DNA from 3 places in the Paenibacillus vortex V453 genome. Region 2 is predicted to be linked to each of the others. Evidence: riboswitches for the same ligand, from Rfam matches in the RefSeq annotation. Region 2 holds a riboswitch; each other region holds the start of a gene.
The links. Region 2 has a riboswitch for ZMP and ZTP ahead of PVOR_RS18640 (bifunctional 5,10-methylenetetrahydrofolate dehydrogenase/5,10-methenyltetrahydrofolate cyclohydrolase). Riboswitches for the same ligand answer to the same signal wherever they lie in the genome.

Region 1: it holds a riboswitch for ZMP and ZTP, as region 2 does, so the genes downstream of both, purT (phosphoribosylglycinamide formyltransferase 2) here and PVOR_RS18640 (bifunctional 5,10-methylenetetrahydrofolate dehydrogenase/5,10-methenyltetrahydrofolate cyclohydrolase) in region 2, are expected to answer to the same signal.
Region 3: it holds a riboswitch for ZMP and ZTP, as region 2 does, so the genes downstream of both, rpiB (ribose 5-phosphate isomerase B) here and PVOR_RS18640 (bifunctional 5,10-methylenetetrahydrofolate dehydrogenase/5,10-methenyltetrahydrofolate cyclohydrolase) in region 2, are expected to answer to the same signal.

Annotation. Positions count from the first base shown of each region.
Region 1 is NZ_ADHJ01000025.1:383,600-388,156, forward strand. Features, by position in the region: gene PVOR_RS16650 (MATE family efflux transporter) at 1-422, opposite strand, end outside; gene purT (phosphoribosylglycinamide formyltransferase 2) at 776-1,936, opposite strand; ZMP/ZTP riboswitch at 2,023-2,103, opposite strand; gene PVOR_RS16660 (LysR family transcriptional regulator substrate-binding protein) at 2,170-2,772, opposite strand; gene PVOR_RS32830 (LysR family transcriptional regulator) at 2,702-3,046, opposite strand; gene dapA (4-hydroxy-tetrahydrodipicolinate synthase) at 3,158-4,051, shown strand; gene PVOR_RS16670 (PAS domain-containing sensor histidine kinase) at 4,219-4,557, shown strand, end outside.
Region 2 is NZ_ADHJ01000037.1:185,711-190,267, reverse strand. Features, by position in the region: gene PVOR_RS18655 (CobW family GTP-binding protein) at 1-153, opposite strand, end outside; gene PVOR_RS18650 (TIGR03943 family putative permease subunit) at 161-1,126, opposite strand; gene PVOR_RS18645 (permease) at 1,155-2,171, opposite strand; ZMP/ZTP riboswitch at 2,327-2,406, shown strand; gene PVOR_RS18640 (bifunctional 5,10-methylenetetrahydrofolate dehydrogenase/5,10-methenyltetrahydrofolate cyclohydrolase) at 2,477-3,319, shown strand; gene PVOR_RS18635 (Cof-type HAD-IIB family hydrolase) at 3,525-4,298, shown strand; gene PVOR_RS18630 (MarR family winged helix-turn-helix transcriptional regulator) at 4,516-4,557, shown strand, end outside.
Region 3 is NZ_ADHJ01000056.1:13,859-18,415, reverse strand. Features, by position in the region: gene PVOR_RS28820 (L-threonylcarbamoyladenylate synthase) at 1-648, shown strand, start outside; gene PVOR_RS28815 (manganese efflux pump MntP) at 818-1,381, shown strand; partial or broken gene PVOR_RS28810 (low molecular weight protein arginine phosphatase) at 1,436-2,024, shown strand; ZMP/ZTP riboswitch at 2,120-2,201, shown strand; gene rpiB (ribose 5-phosphate isomerase B) at 2,316-2,780, shown strand; gene PVOR_RS28800 (TIGR01440 family protein) at 2,870-3,454, shown strand; gene glyA (serine hydroxymethyltransferase) at 3,546-4,557, shown strand, end outside.

The sequences.
Region 1 (4,557 bases), on a different contig from region 2:
CTGAGCAGATTGGCCAACAAGTTGAACAGAACGGCTGCGCCAACACCCCAGTTGATAACAATCAAATAGGAGTAGGCATCATCCAATATTTCAGCCGGCGTATTCATCATCTCAAGCACCGGTCTCGTAAACATCACACTGACAACGGTTAGAAAAATGGTGAAGACAAGGCTGATCCAGATGCTCGTGCCGACACTTTTACGGATACCTGCGATATCTTTTGCACCGAAGCGCTGAGCCGTTATGATGGACAATCCTGCGGTCAAGCCTTGAGCAAAACCGATGACAAAGAACAAAATGCTGCCTGTCGAACCTACGGCTGCAAGTGCGTCCACCCCAATCGTCCGTCCCACGATGAGTGTATCTGCCATATTGTAAAATTGCTGAAAAACATTACCGATTAAGAGCGGTATCGTAAACATCACGATCAGCTTGATCGGACTTCCCTGTGTACATATCTCTCATGTTATTTCTCCTATGCCTGTAGAGCGTTCTATTTATATGTTGAAATGAATCCCGTGATAAGGCCCCAAATGATGGGATTATCGGGATGTGGACCATCGTATTCCTGTGTATCTTATCATGAACGATCGTAAATTTCTGCATATTTATTATTAATTTTTAAATTACATATACTCGTCTCGGCACCACGGCACGGCAATAGCGAAACGGATGCTCGCGGCTGCTTCCTATAGAAATAGGCCAACCGGGAAGTGCCGGTTGACCTTAGAGCATGATCAAGAGGGACAAGCAAGAAGGGTTACACTTTAAGCGTTTAAACTTCTTCTACAGCAAGCATCTCCCATGCTTTTTTTGCACGTGAACGTGCCTCTTCTACATGGCTGGCCGTGGACAGCGCAACCGCGACGCGTCTTCCGACCTTGGTTACAGGCTTGCCAAAAATGCGCAGCTGAGTGTTCGGAACGGCAAGTGCCCGCTCAGCACCGGTAACCGTATAATGTTCCAGCTCTTTCGGTGCTTTCAACGGCCGGCTGGCTCCAGGCGTGATCCATTCGATCTCGGGTATCGGATACCCGAGAATGGCACGTACATGAAGCGCAAATTCGGACAGGTTTTGTGTGACAAGCGTAACCAAGCCGGTATCATGCGGCCTTGGAGATACTTCACTGAAGTACACTTTATTCTCGGTCAAGAACAGCTCTACCCCAAACAATCCGAACCCGCCAAGCTCGTCGGTAATCGCCTTTGCTATACCTTTGGCTTCCTCAATCTGCTCTTCCGACATGTTATGCGGCTGCCAGGATTCGATGTAGTCTCCACTCTCCTGGATATGCCCGATTGGCGCGCAGTAGTTTGTCCCACTCACAGAGCGAACCGTCAGAAGTGTAATCTCGGATTGAAACGTAATAAATTCCTCAATGATCACTCTCCCGTTCTGCACCCGGCCGCCTTCCATGGCAATATTCCAGCAGGACGCGATCTCATCTACTGAGCGGCAGACACTCTGGCCTTTTCCGGAAGAGCTCATAAGCGGTTTAATGACACACGGAAATCCCATCTCCCGCACAGCCTGAACAAACTCCTCATACGTATCGGCAAACCGATAACCCGCAGTCGGCAGCCCCAGCTTCTCCGACGCCAGTCGGCGGATGCCTTCCCGATCCATCGTCAGTTTCGCGGCTCTCGCGGTAGGAATAACGCGGTATCCCTCTTCCTCCAGCTTCACAAGCTCCGACGTTGCCAGTGCTTCAATCTCGGGAACGATCAAATCCGGCTTCTCCTGCTCTATGATCTCGCGCAGCTTATCCCCATCCAGCATATCAATGACATAACTGCGATGGGCGACATGCATGGCGGGAGCATCGGCATAACGATCAACGGCGATGGTTTCAACGCCCAGTCTCTGTGCCTCGATGACAACCTCTTTTCCCAGTTCTCCTGATCCTAGCAGCAGTATTTTCTTCGTTTTCAACATCGTTGTGATATCCCCTTTTTTTCATAGTTTCAGAGATGATAGAAGTCATTAGAATAATAAAAGAGGTAAGGGAAATAAGCTTCCCTTACCTCTGCCCAGGCGTACGGCCGTTGTCATCCATGTGCTCCCTCATGGTCCCCCATGCTACGCCAGTCACACATAAACCTATACATTGTTAGCTAAATCATACTTAATCTTTCCCTTAAATGCAATATCATCGAACAGAGCTTTTTCTAGGGTTTGGATATCATCATATCGATGAAATCTCTCTGCGCATGCGAGATCCATTTCTTAGGATGTATCACCATCTGTATATCCAGTCGGATATCCGGATGGATAAAGGGAAGAACAGCCAGCTCTCCCCGCTTGATTTCCGCTTCGGCTACCATGCGGGGCAACAACGAAATCCCCGAACCGGACATGACATAGCGCTTAATCGCTTCGGGATTGCCTAATTCCAATCCTATACGTAAGGGAACGCCGCGGGCACGAAGGACCTTTTCCAGCATGATACGATAATTGCAGCTATCCTCGGTCATAATCCATTCTACATCAGCCAGATGTTCAAGCTTAATGACGGGATGAACATGAAGAGGATGATTCGGGTGAGCGACCAGTAATAGAGGTTCCTCCCTGATTCGAATCCATGTTAAGGATGAATCAGACGGGTTATGTTCCAGCATGAGACCCATATCGTACTCGCCTTCCCTCACTTTACTCACAATGCGGTCTTCACGATCTGGCTGCAAACGAATGGAAAGATCCTCATATTGATGTCTCAGCCGATGTACGACCGGCGGAAGAAAATAAGCGGCTAACGAGTCGATGGTCCCTATCGATAACGGTGCCCCCGCCTTGTTTGGTCAGCTTTTCCTTCGACTGCTGGAACAGGTCCAGCATCTGAACTGCATACTTCAGAAGCTCCTCTCCGGACTTCGTCAACCGCAGACCTTTGCCGTATCGCTCAAACAGCTTGACGCCATATTCCTTCTCCAGCTTCTGAATCTGAGTGGTTACGCTGGATTGAGCATATCCTAACTCCTCCGCAGCTTTCGTGAAACTTTGACGATCCGCCACTTCCTTGAATGTTTGCAGGTAGATGAGTTCCATCTCGCTCTCCTTATCAATAATATTGATAATAATTATCTATTATTATAGATAACACTGATTCTGATTGCCATGATACAGTATAACCACAACCAATGAAATGGAGGAAGGGCCATGTTGAATGAGCAGCAGCTGCATGGAATTTATGTGCCTGTCATTACACCCTTTTCACAGGATTATGAGCTGGACCTTATTTCGTATCAACGTTATGTAGAGAACTTGTTAACCCATGACATTCAGGGTTTGGTCATCAACGGTACCACCGGCGAGGCGCCAACGGTTACGTGGGAGGAGGTTGTTCGGCTTACAGGTGAAACCCGGAGAATTCTGGGCAAGCGGCAATTGCCGCTGGTCATCGGTACAGGAACGAACGATACGGTCTCCAGCGTGAAACGGACGGAACAGGCAGCGCTTATCGGTGCCAATGCCGTATTGGTAGTCACACCTTACTACAGCCGTCCTTCAATAGAAGGGATCATGGAACACTTCCGTCAAGTGTCCGAGGTCGGTATACCGGTTATCTTATATGAAGTTCCTTCGCGTACAGGTATCCGGCTGCCGGTCGATGCCATAAGAAGAATCATGGATCTGCCTGGTGTGATTGGCATGAAGGATAGCACCTCAAGTACGGAGTTAATGAAGGAATTATCACAGAATCGTTCGAAGCCTGTTCTTTGCGGGGATGATATTCACTTCCAGGAAATGCTGTATCATGGCGCTTCCGGCGGGATTCTGGCGTCTGCCAACGTGAATACCGAGGCCTACATTCGCATGTATCAATTAGCTGCCCAAGGGGACTATTTTCGGTCTGAACTGGAATTTGAAGTGCTGATTCCGTGTATTCAGAAGCTGTTCGCAGAATCTAATCCCGCTCCACTCAAATGGCTGCTCGCCAAGCAAGGGCTCATCTCTAATGACACTCTTCGTCTGCCGATGGCACCCATTTCGGAGGAGCTAAAGCTATCCTTTGAAAAGGTCCTGCGAAATCTGTTCTTTCACACGCGTTGAGCAGTAAGTTGCTCTAAGAAAAAGGCAAGGAGGATTTGTTGCCTTGCCTTTTCTGTATGGCGGACAGCCAAAGCGAAAGATCAATAGAATAGGATTGATGAAAGATAGGGACCAACATATAATATGGGTAACTTCGATCCTTGCAGATATTTGAGAGGAGACTTGCAGTGCTGCCCTATCCCAACCAAAATCCTGATTTTGCTTTTGAACAAGCTGTAATTGGAATGGCAATTGTTTCACTTGATGGAACTCTACTTAAGGCCAATACGGCACTAAGTGATCTATTGGGTTACACGCAGCAAGCGTTAACTGCCGGGGCGCAGCAAGCGGAAAGCATACGCATGCTATTGAATTGTATCGTTCAGAACGTAAAGGCGTCTCAAGATCATCAGCAATCCATAAACCCTTTTGAACATACCTATCATCATCCAGAGAAGCACATGCTCTACCTCAACATACATACCGGGATTGAGCTGGATACGGAGAAGAATCCCAAGTCGTACTGG
Region 2 (4,557 bases):
GATAGCCCCATCCACGTCCTGATCGCCCATCTCGTTCATCAATACGGCTGTCTTCCACTGCTGCTTGGCGGCATAATCCAGCAGTCTGAGCAGCAGCGTTGTTTTGCCGCTTCCCAAAAAACCGCTAATCATAATTACAGGCACTTTGCTCATCGGTTCCTTACCTCCCGGTATCTTTAATATTGGAATACAGTTCATCAAACTCCGCCACGGAGTCCGCATTTGTAAAAATGTACGGGGATGCCGGCTGCTCAATCCGTTGAATTTTTTCGGCTTGCACTTGAAGAGTTTTCTCACCATTTAGGGTACTCACCTGGATCGTGCCATCGATCTGAACCCATGTGTCATTGTCAAAAGACGAAGCATTCGCGCCGCGGACAATAATGCCAAACGGGATGGCGTCAGCGGTGCAGCACATGACAAGGAATCGGCTGACGGCAAACGTGTCTTCTAACATATGTTTATCCCGATGGACGAAACCTTGGACTGTAATGGATTTTCCTTGAAACTGCTGTTTATACATATCGATGGCACCGACGGTCTCCGAGAAAATGTCAGGTTCAACCGAAATGACGGAAAGCGTATATAAACGCTTGGCGAGCTCTGCGAATTCCACGCTGTAGATGTCCTTGGCAATAAACAGCTCCTGCTGCGAGGCGTCTTGGGTCGCCGATTGATCAGCAGATAGAGAGTGGTTATTTGTCTCAGAGGCTGCAGAGGCGTTCTGGTCCTCGGCCTTACGGCGGACATCCGGGTTCGGATAGGTGTAGATCATGCCTTTTTTGGAAGCCATGTCGCTTCCAAGAGCTTGATTCGGCAGAAGCTGGCCGAACAGCAGCGGTACTGCGAACAACCCGTAGACGGTCATGTTTTTGACAAAGCCGTTAGGCAGGGGATGCTCGCAATCACACACCTCTCCGGTATCACCCCCAAGAGCGTGCCACAGCATACCGAATGCAATGAATAGAAGCGGGACCGGACAGAGCAGCAGCAGGGTCTGCATGTGTGGAGCCAGGTAATAATGAAGAGAATCTGTAGCATTCAGATGCATGATATAGAAGGCAAGAGCTGCAATGAGCAGCGACCGAAGCACATAATGGCCCCGTATAGCCAAGCTGGAAATCATCGTTTACATCAGCCTCCTCCCCAATAAGCTAACCTCGAAACAGAGCATCAACGGCTATAGAGCCGATAAAGACCAGAGTGATAACCAGCAGGCTTAGACCGATTACGAATTTGGTCTTGAACGTAGCGGACAGCATAAGCAAGCTTTTGAAATCCAGCATCGGGCCGAGAACAAGAAAGGAAACCAGTGGACCGACCGAAAAGCTGTGCGTGAACGCAGACGCGACAAAGGCATCCGAAGTCGAGCAGAGCGACAATATAAACGCAAACCCCATCATGAACAGATATGAGGCGGCAGGACCGTTTCCTAATGCCAACAATTCATCCCTTGGAATGAAGGATTGGATACAGGCGGTCAAGAACGCGCCAAGAACCAGATACTTGGTCATTTCAATTAATTCGTCTCCGGCGTGAACAAACATGCTCCTCCATGTTTTAGGGTGCTCATGCATTTTCCGTCCCCCATTGACGGAGCCCTGTTCGGTAAACTCCTGAAAGGATCGCTTGAGCGGATTATGTTTGGAGAATACATATACGATTAAACCTATCGTCACGGCAACGGCCAATGCTAGTCCCATCCGGCCGCTCACCACTTCGGGATGCGAGCGGAAGGCCATGATGGTTGCGGCGAACACGACCGGATTCAGTATGGGGCCGCTGAGGATAAAGGTGACAGCGATGTAGGCAGGCATCCCTTTTAACATCAACCTTCGGACGACCGGTATCATCCCGCATTCACATATGGGAAGCACGATGCCCAGCATGGAAGCAAACAAGACGCCGATGAGCGGATTTTTGGGTATAAGACGGCGCACCCATTGCTCTTTTACAAACATTTGCAGAAGGGACGAGAGCAGCACGCCTAGCAAAACAAAAGGTAGCGCCTCAAGGAAGATGCCAGTAAAAATGGTTTTGACCTGCTGCATGTCAAGGATTTCGACGAGCCTGGAACCAGAACCATTTTGCAGCCATATCGTTAAGACCGGAATCACGAAGACAAGCGGCAGGATGAAGGGCAGCATTTTGAATACAACGGGATGTTTCATCAAGTCCTCCTGAAGCGAAATGTTCTTAGCACATTCTATGCTTGGACAATCGGCAACATACGTGTTTTTAATAATTTAATCAAAAAGATTACGATTTGGAACAGGCGCATCATCCTGGTAGCGTGAAGTCCAAAGTCATGGTATATTAAAAAAAGTTATCTATGTGTTACTGGCGTAACTTGGGTCACCAAGAGGGAGCACATAGGATCATATGCCGTACGCCTGGGCAAGAGGTAAGGAGACAGAGATGTCGCCTTGCCTCTTTATGTTTATTACAATAACAATGGCGAAGGAGCGGATGTGCAATGAGTAAGGAACCTGTGATTTTGGATGGAAAGCTGGTATCCGACGATATCAAGGCCAAGCTGGCCGTGAAGGTGCAGGAGCTTAAGGAGAAAGGGGTAACCCCATGTCTGGCAACGATATTGGTAGGAGAAGATCCGGCTTCGGCAACCTATGTGCGAATGAAGGGAAATGCCTGTGAGCGGCTTGGAATTATATCCAAAAAAGTGGTGCTAGACGAGTCGACAACAACGGAGGAACTGATGGCTGCCATTCAAGAGCTGAATGAGGATCCCAATGTTCACGGCATTCTGCTGCAGCATCCGGTACCCCATCATATCGATGAACGAGCGGCTTTTGATACCATCCGTATTGAAAAAGATGTGGACGGGGTCACCACGCTTGGGTTCTCGCAAAATGCGTTTGGTTTTGCCGAATATCCTTCCTGTACGCCTGCGGCGATACTTGCGATTATGGATTATTACAACCTGCCGATTGAAGGGAAACATGCCGTCATTGTTGGACGCAGTCCGATTCTCGGCAAGCCGGTATCGATGATGCTGCTGAATCGCAATGCTACGGTTACGATCTGTCATTCGAGAACGAAGGATCTCGCCAATATTGTCTCGCAGGCGGATATTGTTGTTGCTGCCGTAGGCAAACCCAATTTTATTCAAGGGAACTGGATCAAGCCGGGGGCCGTTGTATTGGATGCAGGCTATAACAAAGGGAATATCGGTGACTGCGATTATGAAGCTTGCGCGGAGGCTGCTTCCGCGATTACGCCGGTACCTGCCGGCGTGGGTCCTGTTACGATTGCTACGCTGCTGAAGCATACCGTAGAATCGGCTGAGCGAACCGTATAATCCACCATGAATAAAAGGTAGTCCATATACCGTGAAAACCGCGCCCGGGCGCGGTTTTTGTATGCTTAGGCGTCTTGCCGTTTCAGCCCTGTTTGAAAATAATGCTTGCTCTGAAATGCTTTTCATCATTTACAATGTAGTTACAAGCTTGAGTATACGGAAGAGAGGCGAGCATTATTGATGAAGAGAATGATTTTTTTTTGATATTGATGGAACCCTGCTGGATCATGAGAAGAAGGTACCTGCAACGACACGGGAGTCCATTCGCCAACTACAGGAAGCCGGACACATCGTTGCCATTGCAACAGGGCGTGCTCCGTATCATTTTGAAGAACTGCGTGAGGAACTGGGTATCGATTCGTATGTCTGTTTGAATGGCCAGTATGTGGTGCATGAAGGCAAACCGATCTACGGCAATCCATTAGCGCAGGATTCCTTGCAGCAGCTTACGGAACAGGCTGTTCTTCTTGACCATCCGATTATCTATGCCGGCAGCGAAGCGATGAAGATGAACGTAACCGAGCATGTTCATATCGATTCCAGCTGGGGAGAGCTCAAACTTACAATCCCGGAATATGATCCGGAATATTATCTGGGCAGAGATATTTATCAGGCCATTGTCTTCTGTACGGAGGAAGAGGAATCGGCTTATGCGAAAAGTTTCGAGGGACAGTTTGATTTTGTGCGTTGGGGGCCTTATGGAATCGATGTTCTTCCTGCGGGAGGTTCAAAAGCCCAAGGAATCAAACCATTGATTGATATGCTTGGTATCCAATTAGAGGATACTATCGCCTTTGGCGATTATCTGAATGATCTGGAGATGCTGTCGTACGTGGGTCACGGTGTAGCAATGGGGAATGCGCCGGAGATTGTAAAACAGGCAGCAAGATACGTGACCCGGGATGTTGCTCAGGACGGGATCAAGCACGGCCTTCAAATGCTGGGACTGTTGGATAAGGAACCGCAGGAGATTGTTTAGTCTCTTTTAGAGAAAAAAGTCCGTTACAGCGTGTCAGTTGAAGCTCTCTCTTGAGGGTTATAGACTGGCATGTTGGTTGTTGGCGGAACGATTTAACGAATGATAGGTTTGACGTCCCAAAGGGGGAGTTGTTATTATTAATAACTAATAGTGAGCCGTTGGATGGTGGCAGAGTGGATCATCTGATGGAAATATACCTAGAACAGGTGGAGACCTTATGTCAACAGAACAAACGCATACTCTTATAACCAGTTGGCTA
Region 3 (4,557 bases), on a different contig from region 2:
CTTGCTGCACCGAGCGCCAACCGCTCGGGCCGGCCGAGCCCGACGCTGGCCAGCCATGTGCTGGCAGATCTCGCCGGTTACATTGACGGCGTGCTCGACGGCGGCCCTGCCGGGGTGGGCGTCGAGTCGACCGTTGTGCAGGTCGGCGAGGATGGCGCCGTGACGGTGCTCCGCCCCGGCGGCGTCACGGCCGAGCAGCTTGCCGCCGTAGCGGCAAGCGTGCGCCTCGACCCGGCGCTGCAGCGCGCCGCCGGGGAGGCGGAAGGCCCGGCGCCGCGCTCGCCGGGCATGAAGTACACGCACTACGCACCGAAGGGTGCGATGTGCGTGGTGCAGGGCCCACGTGCCGACGCCGTGTCGGCACGCATTGCGGCCGAGCTTGAGGCGGCCGCCCGGCGCGGGGAAGTGACCGGTGTGCTGTCGTTCGACGAGCACATCGGCCACTACCGCGCGGACGTTGCCGTCTCGCTCGGCAGCCTGGCCGCGCCGGAGGAAGCGGCCCGCCGGCTGTACGCCGGCCTTCGTCACTTCGATGACGAAGGCGCGACCTTCATCCTGGCCGAAGCGTGCCCGGATCGGGGCGTTGGCGCAGCCGTCATGAACCGGCTGCTGAAGGCCGCGGGACACCACATCATCAATGTAGATTGAACTCCAAGTCCTGGCACCAGTTTGTGAGTGATTCTCTCAATCCTTTCTCGTAATCTGCAAGAGAAAGGGGAGGCTTTGCCGGGATTCCCCAGTCGAATAAACGGTTTTGGAATCATTTAACCCTTGTCCGCATATGGTGTACAAGACCATGGGACTTGGGGGAATGAGCATGTTGGAGGCGTCTGTCCAATCGGGACAGCTTGCGGCGATTCTGCTGATGGCGGTTGCACTCGGGCTAGACGCATTTTCGCTTGGAATCGGAGTCGGGATGAGAAGCGGCATGCGCCTTGGCTATATGCTGGGCATTAGTTTCATGATTGCGCTGTTTCATATGCTAATGCCCCTGCTGGGTTTATTTGCCGGCCATTATGTGGGAATATTATTGGGCCACGTTACAGGGCTTGCAGCCGGTGGGCTGCTGCTCCTGCTGGGTGGACATATGATTTATAATGCCTTGCGTGGCGGAGAAGGCCAGCGAATTCATCCAACCGCCTTTTTGGCCATGCTGCTGTTTTCCCTCAGCGTCAGCATCGATTCGTTCTCGGTGGGGGTTTCGCTTGGCATGTTCGTGGATGATGTTTGGTTGATTGTGGTCTCTTTCGGTATCGTGGGCGGCTTGATGTCGATTCTCGGCTTGCTGCTGGGTCGCCAGGTAAGCGATAGGCTGGGGGAGTATGGCGAGATGCTCGGAGGACTCATTTTGGTCATCTTCGGCATCATGTTTATCATTTAACGCAATATTTGATACAATATCCCCAAAGAACCTACTAACAGGAGGAACGGGACTGTGAAAAATATACTGTTTGTTTGCACGGGAAATACTTGCCGCAGTCCAATGGCTGAAGGGATGCTGCGCAAGCTGTCCAAGCAGCGGGGAACTCCGCTGGAGATTCGTTCGGCAGGTGTATCGGCCGTGGATGGAATGCCGGTGTCCCATCACGCGGAATCGATACTTCGGGATCAGGATATCCAGGACCGCTTGGTGTCCAAACCTCTGACGGCGCAACTGGTAGAGTGGGCAGATCTGATTCTTACGTTGACCCAGTCGCATAAGCAGTATGCCATTCGTCAGTTTCCGCATGCGGCAGACAAGATGCACACGCTGAAGGAATTCGTTGAGGATGACCGCAGGGTGCTCGAAGATCTGCAGGAGCAGGATAGCCTGTATGCAACACTGGAGCTGGCCCGATCTCTCGGAAGGGATGTAAGTGACAGCGATCGCGAACGACCTGATTGAGCTGCGTCAGCGCATTCCGAGCTTTGATATTTCCGATCCGTTCGGCGGTTCGCGGGAAGAATACGAAGCGACAGCGGCCGAGATTCGGACGGCGTTATTCCGATTGCTGGACAAGCTGGAGTCCGAGCGGCATAAATAGGGCGACCCCTTTGTGTTTAGAAGCGAGCGTATAATTGGGCTAAAAAGCCGCTTGCCTTTCACCCCGTATTGATTTAAGATGAAGGTGAAAAACAAAGGATCCGGTGTAACTGGCGACGAAGTGGATGAAACCACGATGGAGCATCGGAATATACGGCCGGTCGCCTGGGCAAAGAGCATTTGGAGCACAACACGTGCGCCGACTGCTCTTTTTTCGTCTTTTGCGCGGAATTTGAGTTATAATGGAACAAGCTAAAACGCAAAAGCGAACATACGAGGGGGTTTTTCATAGATGAAAATCGCATTGGGTACGGATCATGCCGGCATTCGTCTGAAAGAGGAGATCGTGGAGGTCATTCGGGGTCTGGGACATGAGGTGGAGGATCTTGGCTGCGGCTGCTCCGATTCTGTGGATTATCCCGATTATGCGCTTCCGGTGTGCGAGAAGGTGGTCTCGGGTGAAGCGGATCGCGGCATTCTGATCTGCGGTACAGGGATTGGCATGAGTATCGCGGCCAACAAGGTGCCCGGTATCCGCTGCGCGCTGACCCATGATGTGTTCTCGGCAAAAGCGACGCGCGAACATAATGACAGCAATGTGATTGCACTGGGTGAACGCGTAGTCGGTCCCGGACTTGCAGCAGAGATCGTAAGCGCATGGCTGACAACGGATTTCAGCCAAGGCGAACGCCATGTCGGCCGCGTGAACAAGATCAAAGCCATCGAGGAGCGTTACCTGAAGAACGGATTGCGATAGTTCGTGTCGATCAGTATGTTATTCATCGCGGCTTATCGTGATGAGGGAATGAAGTGCTTCTGTGAAAAAAACATCGGGAGGACTGTGACATGACGGACATTTCTAAGATTTCCTTGAATGAACAGACAGCGGGCATTGTCCGCGAACTGGCCGAAGCGGCTGTTTTGGGCCCGGGTAAAGTTCTGGTCATCGGGGCCAGCACCAGCGAAGTGGTCGGCCGCCGGATCGGTACAGGCGGCGCGCTTGAGACTGCGCAGCAGCTTCTCCAAGGCATCGCCGAAGTTCAAGCGGAGTTCGGTTTTGCTGTGGCCTATCAATGCTGTGAGCATTTGAACCGTGCACTTGTCATGGAGCGCGATCTGCTTGAGCGGCTGCGCTTGACGGAAGTGGCGGCTGTTCCCATACCGGGAGCAGGCGGATCTATGGCTTCGGCGGCCTACCGCAGCATGAAGGAGCCTTGCCTTGCGGAATCCATTGAAGCTCATGCAGGAGTCGATATTGGCGAGACGCTGATCGGCATGCATTTGCGGCGAGTGGCGGTACCTTTCCGGCCAAGCGTGCGCTATGTTGGTGAAGCTCGCGTTACGGCTGCCTATACCCGGCCGAAGCTGATTGGCGGGGAGCGTGCGGTGTACCGGTTCGAGCAGAAGGATGATGGGGCGCAGTGCGATTGATTCGAATGAGAGCTCGCTTTTTTGTTATTTGTTATATCTGTGGTTTTAATTTGGCAACCAAAATAACGATGGATTATGGGAGGATATGAACATGATGGAACATTTGCGGAAGAATGACCCGGCTGTACTGGAAGCAATGGATTTGGAACTGAAGCGTCAACGCAGCAATATTGAGCTGATCGCCTCGGAGAATATTGTCAGCGAAGCGGTTATGGAAGCAATGGGGACCGTGCTGACGAATAAATATGCGGAAGGCTACCCTGGCAAACGCTACTACGGTGGTTGTGAGCGTGTGGATATCGTGGAGGATATCGCCCGTGACCGTGCCAAGGAATTGTTCGGTGCCGAGCATGTGAACGTGCAGCCGCATTCCGGTGCACAAGCGAACATGGCGGTGTATTTGGCTGCGCTTAAGCCTGGAGATACCGTTCTTGGCATGAACCTCGCTCATGGCGGCCATTTGACTCACGGAAGTCCTGTTAACGCTTCGGGCCTTCTGTACAACTTCGTTGCTTACGGCGTGCAAGAAGATACGTTCCTGATCGATTACGATGAAGTTCGCAAAGCGGCCTTCAAGCATCGTCCTCGCATGATCGTGGCTGGAGCAAGTGCCTACCCACGTATCATTGATTTTGAAAAACTTGCGGCCATCGCAAACGACGTTGGTGCGTTATTCATGGTCGATATGGCTCATATTGCAGGTCTTGTTGCGGCGGGTCTTCATCCGAGTCCGGTTCCACATGCTCATTTTGTTACCACCACAACGCATAAGACGCTTCGCGGGCCTCGCGGCGGTATGATTCTGTGCAAAAAAGCTTGGGCACAAGCGATCGATAAAGCGGTATTCCCGGGTTCCCAGGGCGGACCGCTGATGCATGTCATTGCTTCCAAGGCTGTGGCCCTTGGTGAAGCATTGGATCCGTCCTTCAAGACCTATGCGGAGCATGTGGTGAAGAACGCAAAAGTTCTGGCCGATACCCTGATCGAGGAAGGGCTGAACATCGTTTCCGGCGGAACCGATAACCATCTGATGCTGATTGATACCCGCAATCTGGATATCACAGGCAAGGACGCGGAGAAGGTGCTGGATTCCATCGGTATCA